Regions from separate parts of the Clostridium sp. RTP31139st1_H3_RTP31139_211217 genome, predicted to be linked through region 1. Evidence: riboswitches for the same ligand, from Rfam matches in the RefSeq annotation. Region 1 holds a riboswitch; the other holds the start of a gene.
What was found. A riboswitch is a leader RNA that binds a small molecule or an ion and turns the genes downstream of it on or off. The one in region 1 is predicted to bind glycine.
Positions count from the first base shown of each region.

Region 2: another riboswitch for glycine. It lies ahead of ABUA17_RS05765 (trimeric intracellular cation channel family protein); the one in region 1 lies ahead of ABUA17_RS04050 (alanine/glycine:cation symporter family protein).

Region 1 is NZ_JBCOAB010000006.1:17,426-23,967, reverse strand. Features, by position in the region: gene leuA (2-isopropylmalate synthase) at 65-1,735, shown strand; glycine riboswitch at 1,801-1,874, shown strand; glycine riboswitch at 1,875-1,966, shown strand; gene ABUA17_RS04050 (alanine/glycine:cation symporter family protein) at 2,273-3,679, shown strand; gene ABUA17_RS04045 (glycoside hydrolase family 73 protein) at 3,916-4,686, shown strand; gene ABUA17_RS04040 (acylphosphatase) at 4,756-5,028, opposite strand; gene ABUA17_RS04035 (ABC transporter substrate-binding protein) at 5,181-6,242, opposite strand; gene ABUA17_RS04030 (ABC transporter permease) at 6,244-6,542, opposite strand, start outside.
Region 2 is NZ_JBCOAB010000009.1:31,676-38,217, forward strand. Features, by position in the region: gene ABUA17_RS05740 (class I SAM-dependent methyltransferase) at 45-620, opposite strand; gene ABUA17_RS05745 (ECF transporter S component) at 613-1,143, opposite strand; gene ABUA17_RS05750 (TIGR00266 family protein) at 1,402-2,088, opposite strand; gene ABUA17_RS05755 (prohibitin family protein) at 2,117-2,992, opposite strand; gene ABUA17_RS05760 (DUF8570 family protein) at 2,979-3,125, opposite strand; gene ABUA17_RS05765 (trimeric intracellular cation channel family protein) at 3,456-4,076, opposite strand; glycine riboswitch at 4,131-4,212, opposite strand; glycine riboswitch at 4,216-4,301, opposite strand; gene ABUA17_RS05770 (PIN domain-containing protein) at 4,334-4,759, opposite strand; gene ABUA17_RS05775 (hypothetical protein) at 4,983-6,176, shown strand; gene ABUA17_RS05780 (acetoacetate decarboxylase family protein) at 6,412-6,542, shown strand, end outside.

The sequences.
Region 1 (6,542 bases):
TTTTTATTTATTACAATAATATGTTACTAATTTATTTTGTTTATATATAAGGGGGCATTTATACATGTTAAATTACAGTAAGTATAGGAGATTTGAAACAATCAGTTTGAAGGAAAGAACATGGCCAAATAATGTTATTGAAAAAGCACCAATTTGGTGTAGTGTTGATTTAAGAGATGGAAATCAAGCTCTTATAAATCCAATGAATATAGATGAAAAAGTAGAATTCTTTAATATGTTAGTTAAATTGGGGTTTAAAGAAATTGAAGTTGGTTTCCCTTCATCATCTCAGATTGAATTTGATTTTTTAAGAAGATTAGTAGAGGATAATTGTATTCCTGATGATGTAGTAGTACAAGTATTAACTCAGGCAAGGCCACATTTAATAGAAAGAACTTTTGAAGCTTTACAAGGAGTAAAACAAGCTATAGTTCATATATATAATTCAACTTCAGTTTTACAAAGAGATGTAGTATTCAATATGAGTAAAGAAGAAATAAAGAATATTGCAGTTGAGGGGACAAAGCTTGTAAAAAAATATACTTCTGATTTTGAGGGGAAAATATTTTTAGAATATTCACCTGAAAGTTTTACTGGAACAGAAGTAGAATATGCATTAGAAGTTTGTGATGCAGTTGCTGATGCTTGGGGTGCAACTAGTGAAAATAAGATTATTATAAATTTACCATCAACAGTACAAATGGATACACCAAATGTATTTGCTGATCAAATAGAATATATGTGTCAAAATTTTAAGAATAGAGATAGAATTATTGTTAGTGTTCATCCGCATAATGATAGAGGTACAGGTGTTGCTGATGCTGAGTTAGCTTTATTAGCAGGAGCAGATAGAGTTGAAGGAACATTATTTGGTAATGGAGAAAGAACAGGTAATGTAGATATATTAACGGTTGCATATAATATGTTTTCACATGGAGTTAATCCAATGTTAAATCTTGAAAATATAAATGATATAATTGAGATTTATGAAAGATGTGTAAAAATACCAGTACCGGTTAGACATCCTTATGCAGGAAATTTAGTATTTACTGCATTTTCAGGTTCACATCAAGATGCAATAAATAAAGGGATGAAGAAATATGAAGAAAGAGGCTCAAAAATATGGCAAGTACCATATTTGCCTGTTGATCCAAGTGATCTTGGAAGAGAATATGAACCATTAGTTAGAATTAATAGTCAATCAGGTAAAGGTGGAGTTGCATTTGTAATGGATTATTGTTTTGGATTTAAATTACCTAAATCAATGCAACAGGAATTTGCAGAAGTGGTACAAAAAATTTCTGAGAAAAAAGGTGAAGTTCAGCCAAACGAAATTATGGATGCATTTAAAGAGCAGTATTTATCTTTACAGGAACCTTTTAAATTAATAAGTATTTCTATATCAGATATCAATAGTGATACAGAGAAAACAACGAAAGTAAATGCTGTTATTAATTATAAAGGAGAAGAACGTGAAATAGAAGGTATAGGTAATGGACCAATAGATTCATTAGGTAAAGCATTATCTAATAGTAAATTAATAGATGTTAGTATAATTGATTATAAGGAACATGCATTGAGTACAGGTTCTGAAGCTGAAGCAGCAGCATATGTTTATATGAGTAGAAATGATACTAACAAAAAGACATTTGGTGTTGGAGTTGATAGTAATATTACGAGAGCTTCAATAAAGTCTATAATAAGTGCTTTAAATAGATTGTATGGAAGTAAATAAAAATTTTTATATTGATTGATTTGAAATTTATGTATATAATAAGCTTTATAAGTTAATATGTTCGGTTGAAGGTAATGGGAGAGCGATTTAGATCCACCGAAGAAGTAAATCTTTCAGGTATTAGGACCGTTACTGGACGAGCCTCTGGAGAGACTCATAAGAGCACCGAAGGAGCAAGGTTTAATTTAAAGTTAAACTGAAACTCTCAGGTAAAAGGACAGGGGATTAAGATTAGTTAAAAGTTAATAGTTAATAGTTAGTAGTTAAGGTTTAAACTCATTATTGAGTTTATTAGTTTTATCTTATGGATAGTAATTTACAACCAATTTTTAGGTTAGGGATAACAAGGAATAAGATTTAGATAACGAATTCTAATATTAAGATTGCATAAAAATTTAATCTTAATATTAGAAATTCACTTTATATTAAAAAATTCAGGTTACCTGAATTTTACCTTAGCGCCTAACTAAAAACTCTTAACTAAAAACTAACTCTAATCTCCTCCTATAAATTTATAATTTTAAGGAGGATTTTTTTATGGAATTTTTAAATGGAGTTGAAAAAGTATTAAATAGTATTGATGGGATAGTATGGGGGCCACCTTTGCTAATATTATTAGTAGGAACAGGAATATACTTTACTTTTAAATTAAAGTTAATACAAGTATTTAAATTACCACTAGCACTTAAATATTTATTTGTTAAAGATAATGAAGAAGGTGATGAAGAGGCAAAAGGTGATGTATCAAGTTTTGCGGCATTATGTACTGCTTTATCAGCTACAATAGGGACAGGAAACATCGTTGGTGTAGCAACGGCTATTGCAGCAGGGGGACCAGGAGCTTTATTTTGGATGTGGATTGCTGCATTTTTTGGAATGGCAACTAAATATGCAGAAGGAGTTTTAGCTATAAAATATAGGGAAGTAGATGAAAATGGACAAATGTCAGGTGGACCTATGTATTATATAGAAAAAGGTCTTGGTAATAAATTTTTAGCTAAAATGTTTGCTGTGTTTGGCGTAGGGGTAGCACTTCTTGGAATAGGTACATTTGGACAAGTAAATTCTATATCTAAAGCAGCATTAATATCTTTTAATATTCCTTTATGGTGTACTGCTATTATAGTAACTGTATTAGTTGCATTAGTAACTTTAGGTGGTATAAAAAGAATATCAAATGTTGCTGAAAAGATTGTACCATCAATGGCTATATTATATATATTAGGTGCATTATTAGTATTAGGATTTAATTTAAAAGAAATACCTTCAGCAATAATGTTAATAATAAATAGTGCATTTAATCCAAAGGCAGCATTAGGTGGTACAGCAGGTATTACTGTAGCTTTAGCCATTCAAAGAGGTGTTGGAAGAGGCGTGTTTTCAAATGAAGCAGGTCTTGGTAGTGCACCAATAGCAGCTGCTGCGGCTAAAACAAAATCACCAGTTAAGCAAGGTTTAATTTCAATGACGGGTACATTTATTGACACAATAATAATATGTACTATGACAGGTCTTGCAATTGTATTAACAGGAAGCTTTAACAGTGGTCTTGAGGGTGCTGAAATGACTACATTTGCATTTCAACAAGGATTACCATTTGCAGTTATAGGAAAGTATATAGTAAATATAGGATTAATTTTCTTTGCATTTACTACTATAATAGGATGGAATTATTATGGAGAAAGATGTATTCAATATTTAACAGGTGTAAAGGGCATTATATTTTATAAGATAATATTTATTGTTTTTGTAGCAGTAGGTCCATTCTTATCACTAGATTTAGTATTTATAATAGCTGATATAGTAAATGGATTGATGGCATTACCTAATTTAGTTGGATTAATTGGATTAAGAAATGTAGTAATAAATGAAACTAATGAGTTTTTTCAAGAATTTAAGAGGGAACAAAGTAATGCTTTAGAGAAAGTTTATGAAATAGAATAATGAAAAAGTTGAATCTGTTATAGGTTTTAGATTATAAATTTAGCCTATAACAGATTTTTTTATTATATATGTATTTTTAAAATTATGGTTACTTTAGTAATAAAAATATACTTAAAAAGGTAAAATAAAGTATAGGAGGTAAATATGATTTATAAATATCCAAAGGTGTAGCTTTAAAATATAGATGGAAAAGTGAAGCCACTAAAGAGTATTTTAAAATTATAGGAGAGTTTAAGATGAAAAGTAATATTAAATACAGAGGTTTAAATAGTTATGTTTTATCTGATAAGAAAACTATGCTTTATAAATTTGCTATGATAATTATTTTATCTTCATTGATGATTGTAACTATATTTAGTACAATAAAAATTAAAATTTCTCAAAGTGTTACAAATGTAAGATATATAAGTGAAGAAACAGGAAATGATAACATAAACGATAGTATTGAAGAGGAAAATAGTGCAGATGTAAATTCAGATATAAGTAATGAAAAAGTAGTAGAGGTAAATTTTAATGTTAATTTGGATGATGATAAGATAGAATTTTTAAATAAAATATCTCATGGCGCTATTAAAAGTTATGAGGAGTATGGGATTTTACCATCAATTACTATAGCTCAAGCCATATTAGAATCAGGATGGGGGCAATCAGACCTTGCAGTTACCCATAATAATTTATTTGGAATAAAAGCAGATTCTAGATGGAGCGGAGCCATTGCAACAGTCTCTACAAGTGAAAATTATAATGATACTACTATAGCTAACTTTAGAAAGTATGATAATATTGAAGATTCAATTGAAGATCATGGAAGATTTCTATATGAAAATTCAAGATATGCGGAATCAGGATTATTTTCAGGAAAGAATTATAAAGAACAGGCGCAAGCATTAGAAAATGCAGGGTATAGTACAGTTAGAAATGCAGATGGGGTAGCAGTTTATGCAGATAAATTAATTGCATTAATAGAAAAATATAATTTAATGGAATATGATAATAAAGTTAAATAGTAATATTAATAAAAGAGTTAAATGATTAAGGATTTATAAACATTTAACTCTTATTTTATGTGAATATAATTAATATTTTTCTGTAAATGTACGCTCATTTGGAAGAATTTCAATTTTCTTTTGGTAAAGTTCATCAACTCTAATGAACCTATTACCTTTTTTTATATCTTTAATATATTTAGTTATAGAAGAATCATCTCCTTGAACTTCCATTTCAACCATACCATTTTCCATATTTCTTACCCAACCAGTTAAATCATACTTTCTTGCAGTCATAGTACAAAAAAATCTAAATCCAACACCTTGGACACGACCATCTACTATTATGTAATATCTAACCATAAAATCCTCCTAAAAATAATATAATCTATTATAGATTATATCATATGTGATTTTGATGTTAATAATATGTTTATTTATAATTTTAAATTATAATATTTATAAAAAAACAGAATTATATACTATGAATGTATATAATTCTGTTTTTTATAATACTATTGAGAAAGCACTTCAGTAAATGCTGATTCGTATAATTTTAAAGTTTCTTGATTTAAATTAGTAAATAAGACACATTTATCTAATATAGAATCAGAAGGATATGCAGCTGGATTATTTTTAGTTTCATCATCAAGTAAATCATATGCTGCAGTATTAGGAGTAGAATATCCTATATAATCAACATTTTCTTTTGCGTTTTCAGGATCGCATAAGAAGTTGATAAATGCTTCAGCACCAGCTTTATTAGGAGCATCCTTAGGAATACATAAAGCATCAACCCATTTATTTGAGCCTTCTTCTGGAATAACATATTTCATGTCAGGATTTTCATTCATTATATATATTGCATCTCCAGACCAAACAGCAGCAAGCATTTTTTCACCTGTAATCATATTATCTTTGACTTCATCAACAACGTAAACAGGATTTGTTAATTTTCTTTGTTCTAATAATTCATCTTTAGCTGCATCTATTTCACTAGGAACATCTGAATTAATAGAATATCCAGCTTTAATTAAAGCTATAGCTAAAGAATCTCTTAAAGAATTAAACATATATACTTCATCTTTATATTTGCTATCCCAAAGTATATCCCAACTAGTTACAGGTTCTGTAATTCTAGAACTGTCATAGATAATACCAATAGTACCCCACATATATGGCACAGAGTATTCATTTGTTGGATCGTAAGATAAGTTTTTATAATTTTCACCTATATATTGATAGTTAGGAATATTGTTATAATCTATTGTTTCTAGCAAATCTTCTTGTATCATTTTTTCAATCATATAATCAGAAGGAACTACTAAGTCGTATGTACCAGGATTAGTTTTTACCTTTTGATACATGATTTCATTAGTATCATAAGTTGAGTAATTAACTTTAATTCCAGTTTCTTTTTCAAATTTTCTAATTAGAGCTTCATCAATATAGTCTCCTACATTAAAGAAATTTATTGTTCCATTTTCACCAACATTACTATTTCCACAGCCAGTGAAAAGAGAAGCAGTTAATATTGCAGCAGCTGCTAATGCAACTAAAGATTTTAATTTTTTCAATCTACACACCCCTTGAAGTAAATTCTTTTCTATTAACAATTAATAATAAAATTAATACTGTAATAAACATTAAAGTTGATAATGCATTTATTGATGGATTGATACCTTTTCTAGCCATGGAGTATATTTCTATAGAAAGATTAGTAACTCCAGGACCTGTTGTAAAGAAACTTATTACAAAATCATCAATAGACATAGTAAATGCCATTAATAATCCTGCAAATATCCCCGGCTTTATTTGAGGAAGTATTATTTTCCACATTGCATAACCAGGTGTTGCACCTAAATCTAAAGCTGCTT
Region 2 (6,542 bases), on a different contig from region 1:
GCTATAAATTCAGCTCCTTATACTTTATAAATGCTAAAACATGTCTACTTATTTTTTATAGCTTCTATATAATAAATTTCCGAATTATCAATAGTAGTTCTAGTACTTAAGTATTTATTTATTATTCTAACATTATCTTCTACAGGTAATAGTAAATCTTCTTTAACTAAATCACTTTTAGAATGCACATGGTTTATTTCATTTCTGCTTTGAGAATGAGCTATTATAACTTTTCCATTTTCATTTAATAATTTATATAAATGTTCAAATAATTTTTCTTTATCTTTAAAATGAGGGTATGCTGAATATATAAATATATAATCATATCTACCTTCATTAAAATTCATAATATCAGATACTACAAACTCAACATTTTCTTTCTTATATTTTTCTCTTGCTACTTCTATCATATTTTCTGAGATATCAACAGCAACCAATTTTGATGGCGACTTTTCTAACAAATAACTAATTAATATACCTGTTCCTGTTCCTATATCAAGAATTTTTGAGCCTTTCTCTATATCCGATAGTTGAAGTATTTTTCTTATTTTTTTATCATCATGATGACACATTTCATCCCATTTATAAGCTAAGCTATTAAAAAATTCTCTATTATTCATTTATCACAGCTTCTCCTTTTTTCACATGCTCTACAGCCTTTAATACTACTGGTATTAATATGAGCTGAATAATTATTCCTGGTATTGCTTTAATAAAAGTTGTAGTCAAAAATGCTGTAAATACAAAAACATTTCCACCTACTGTTAATAAAATATAATTTGCCACTCCAGATACTATTCTTCCAACAACCATAGCTACAATTAATGATATAAATATATTATACTTTTTATCTTTATATAATAGTCCTGTAACTATTCCATATGTTGCAAGCTCAAATGCCATAGAAACTCCTGTTGGGAATATAGCTGGCATTCCTAAAAGTACTGAATTAACAAAAGGTAATAATATTCCTAAAATCAAACCATACTTTTTTCCTAATATTACTCCACATAATAAAACTGGAATATGCATAGGTAAAAATATTTGTCCTGGCAAACTAGTTACATGAAAAACATAAGGTATAACTATACCTATTGCAAGAAACAATGCGGCCCATACCAAATCCTTTGTTTTTTCATTCATAAAAACTCCCCCCAATATTATATTTCTATTTTCCATAAATTGTTTAATAACAAAATTGTATCATTTTTAATTTTTTCCAACAACCTAGTTATACCTATATTATTTTTATTTTTCTCCTTAATTTCTATTATATTTTTTAAAATAACTACTTATAGTACAATCTGCTACAATCATTTTAACATTTCAGCCACTCATAGCTATATTCAAAGATATAAAAAGAAAGAGCTGTCAAATTAACCGCTCTTTCAATATAAATATTTAATTATTTCTTGATGCTGGTAAATATGGTATTATTCTTTCAGCAAAACTTGGCATTGTCATAGTTTGAAGATATACTCTACCTGGTCCAGTTAAAGTCGTTAAAAACAATCCTTCTCCCCCAAATAATATATTTTTAAATCCCTTTACCATTTTAGCATCATATTTAACACTTCTTTCATAAGCTGCTATATTTCCTGTATCTACTATTAATTTTTCTCCTGGTGCTAAATCTTTTGCAACTACACTACCATCAATTTCAAGAAATACTTTACCTTTTCCTCTTACTTCTTGCATTATAAAGCCTTCTCCACCAAAGAATCCTCCTTTTACACTTCTATTAGTTGTAAGTGATAGATTAACACCTGGCTCTGCACATAAAAATGCACTTTTTTGACATACATATTCTCTTCCATCAGATAAATCTAGCACTATTATTTCACCCGGAAATGATGAAGATATTGTTATTTCTCCCGGATAGTGTTTCGCTGTATATGTTGCCATAAATATTGAATCCCCAGACATCATACGCCCTAAACCTTTAAATAATCCACCTTTCATATTCGTATTCATTTCTATATTTTCCGTCATCCAAGTCATTCCACCAGATTGTGTGTAAATACTTTCCCCTTGATTCAATCTTATTGTTACAGCAGGTAAATTTCCTCCAAAAATATTATATTCCATTTTATTTTCCTCCATTATGTTTTATTTATTATTCTATGTTATTTAAATCTAAAAGCGGACTTATATCACCTGACGTAACCTTTGGTAATACACCATCCCACTTTTCAATATACATTTTACTTAAAATTTCATCATTAAGATCTTGTGTTAAAATCTTATTTGCCTCAGCTTCACCTTGTGCTTTGATAATTTTTGCATCTGCTTCACCTTGTGCTTCAACTTTTTTTCTTTCAGCTTCTATTTCTGCTTTTTGTGCCTCTATTTTAGCAGTTTCTAACTCCTGTTGCTTATTTATTCTTTCTTGAATAGCTTTAGCTGTTTCATCATCTAATTCAATTCTAGAAAAATTTACTGAATCAATTATAATTCCATACTCATAAAACTTCTCTTTTACATGAGCTAATACATTTGAATTTAACTCTGATCTTTTTTCACCATATATATCAATTACTGAAAAAGTAGAAGATACTTCTGAAGTCCATGCTTTCATCTTACCTCTTATAAAATTATCCTCTATCTCTTTACCTGTTTGTCCCTTAAATCTAGTGAATGTTTCTGGAAGTCTATCTGAATCAAAATGATAGCTAAACTCTAAATCGACATTAACGGTCTTCCCATCTGATGTTGGTATCATAAATGAATCATCATCTAAAGAACCTTCCTTTTTATCTCTTGAAAGATACGCCTGCTCAGTTGCTACTGAATATTGTGATACCTTTTGAAATGGTGAAACAATTCTTAAACCTTGAGTTAAAATGTTATCTTGAATACCACCTCTTAAATTATATACAACTCCAACATATCCTGGTTTTATTTTATGTGTTGACAGTGTTATTAATACTCCTCCCACTACCATTACTCCAGCAACTACTATTCCACCAACTATTTTATTACCTTTTTTCATTTTTTTCGTCCCCCTGCTCATTAAATATTTTTTCATAATATCTCCTAATAAATTCTCCTATTTTTTCAAAACAGGGTGAAATTATTACCCAAAGTAAAACTAATCCTATTATAATAATTAAAGCTAATACCATTTCCTCCCCCTAAAAATTTAAATATGTATTTTTTATCTTTTTATACATTTCTAAAAATTATTTAAAACATTTTCTATAATTGTATTATATAGTATTAATTAACTTATATCAAATTGTTATTTTTTTATTTTGAGCTCTTATAGACCATATAGTAGCATATTTGATCTTTAAATTAAATTAACACATATTTATACTATATTTACGTTCTATTTCATTTTCTAAGGTTATTTAATAAATATTATACAAAAAAGGTATGAGGATTTTCCTCATACCTTTACTTATTATTTTAATATTAGTCTTTTTATATTCTTTTATAAATTAAACTTTCACTTAACTCTCTAAGAATTCACTTTTTCTGCATACTACTGGTAAATTAATAGTCTTATAATAACTTACCATTCTTATAATTACTATTGCTATTAACGCAATAAATTGTGCTACATCTACTCCAATTAGTGGATAAATAAACCAAAGCAAAGTTACTCCTATAACTCCTGCAACACAATAAATATCATGTTTGAATATTTGTGGTTTTCTATTTGTTATAATATCTCTTAAAACACCACCACCAACTCCAGTTATACTAGCTGCAAATATGAATAACATATAATTATAATTACTACCAATAGCTTTAACTGCTGCAGATACGAAAAATGCTGCTAGTCCAATAGCATCTATAAAAACAAATAAATTCTTGTGCTTTAGCCTTCCTTTTAAAAGTATGGCAAATAAAGTTCCAGCAATAATAAAAGGAATTGTCATATAACTTGTAAAAAATACTGGTATTCCAACATTTGTAACAATATCTCTAAGTACGCCTCCACCCATTGCTGTAATTATTGCAATTATATATATTCCAAAAACGTCAAATTCCTCTTCAATTGCTACTATTGCTCCTGATACGGCAAAAGCAAAAACTCCTATATACTCTAAAATTGTTATGTAGTCCAAAAAAAATCCCCCTCATTTATTTTTACAATAGACTAATTATTAAAATAATTGCGCCTCTGTCTTTTTACCTGAAAGATTCTCCTACTACATTTAAGATTGCTTCGTCGGTGTCTTTTATACATTAGACTTTCCAGAGTTTTCTCAAAATTTGGTCCTTTTGCCTGAGAGTTTGCCGCACTTTCCCCTTCGGCTCTGTAACTGTACAGTATCTCCCAAATTTCTCAACGAAATACCTGTAAATTATAATATATCTATTATCACAGTTCAATATCTAAAATACTTTTAACTCTATTTTCACCTAAAATGTAATTAGCTATATTAAATAATTCCTTATCTTCTGTGATTAAAGTTAAACTTTCATCAGTATAACAAGCACATATTTGTAATAAATCATTTTTTGATAAATTATTATTTTCAAATCTTCCTTTTATTTCGTAATCATATATCATAAAGAACCCACTCAGATAACTATTTTTAACTTCAATACTACAGGGTAAAAGCTTACAAAACCTTTCACTTAAAATTTCTTGCCTTCTATATATCTTTTTCTCTTTAATTGAAAGTTCTTCTAATACTTCTTTTAATATAACAACTTTATTTTTCTCTATCAATTTTCCTAAAAGCATTGAATTATCATTCCAAAGCTTAATAACAATATTAGTATCTAATAAATATTTTCCCATTTTCAATTCTCCTCTTTATTATCTCAATTATTATATAAATTCTTTTTCATTGATTAAAGTTCTATACATTAAAACTAAAAGGTCCTTATCTAATACTATTCTTAATATAACATATAATAAAATATTTTACTTTAATTTATAAATTTACTTTTATTTCACAATATTTATCCTAATAAAATAAGTTGTTAATGTAATTTTTTAAATCCATAAGGAGGATATTATTTTGCCTGAACTATTTACACAACCAATTTTTATAGATAATGAAGGTTTTAAACTTGATGAAGCTGGTTCATTAATTGCTGGGGTTCATATAGATGCAGATAAAGCTTATTCAGAACTTCCTGATTTACTACAAAAATTTATCAATACTCAAAATGAAGAAGTTTGGTCAGAAATCGAAAAGAAAATTGATTATATATATAGTGGTATCTTTATTATGCTAAATTATTTAGATGAAGAAACAAATTTTATGTGTAAACTGCAAGAGGAAGTTAAAAAAAATAAAATTTTACTATTTAAACCCAATATAATGTCTCCTGATTGTATATCTGGTTATAATCACGGTGCAGGTTCAGCCTATTCACTTGCAACAAAATGGCCTATGGTTGCTGCAATTATGCGTTGGTTTCATGATAATGGTAATATAAATTATTCTCAAATGGGATTAATTGAAGGTTGTAATGATTTAATTGCTTCAATATGCAACAAAACCTTTAGTTCACAAATTAATAAGATAATTACTAACGAAGGAATATTAGAAGGCAGAGTTGAAGGTTTAGTTGATGGTGAAATTAAAACTTTTGATGGTGGTTGGGGATTTTATTATGTACGTAAATATTTATCATCACATTGTTCACAAGATGAATCTGATAATCCAATGAATGGATACGAAGAAAGCTGCAACGGCATACTCCTTGCCCCTGGTGAAGCCAAGAATAAACTAATGATTTATGATATTAATACGCTTCAGGAAGTTCCTTCTAGAAAAAGTATTTTTCTTGAAAAATTCTCACTTGCTTTCAAGCTAAGTCAACAAGAAAATCAAGAAAAAGATTTATTTTATAATAAAATGATATATGGCAAAGGCTATTGGCCAAGCTTTAAAACCGTAGAATATTTATATAATATGACATATGTATATGGAGGCCAATCTTTAAAATCAATTTCCCTTTCTTCACCATATGGATGTTTATTTCAATATTGTGATATAGTAAAAAATTCTGGTAATTATACCAAAAATCCCTCAACTGCTCTATCAGATTACTTCAAGGATTTAAATTCTGGAGAAAAACCTTTACCTTTTACCTTCTTTGTCCCTCATGGCTTTGGAAAACTAAACGGAATTAAAGTTCCTAATACCATTGAAACAAATGATCCAAAACTAATATTTACAGCTCATTTTAAAGAAATATGGTAAAAATTTCACTAATAAGTATTTAAACTATCACTATAATTTATTGGAACTGTAAACTAAAAACATACAGCTCCAATAAATTATAAAGTATCTACTATTGCCAACATACTATAAATGAAATTTATGTAAAATTCACTAATATTAACTCTATTATTTATAAAGAATTTCTTATGTAACATTTTGTAATCATAAGTCATAATATGTATAATAAAAATTTATTAAATAGGGGTGAAGTTTTATGTCTAAAAAATGTAGTTTTATTAAAACTCCAGATGATTTAAAAGCAATAAATAAAGGTTTATCTAAAATAACTACTCATGGAACAGAAACTTTAAATTTGTTTTGGAACACAGATATAAAAATATTAGA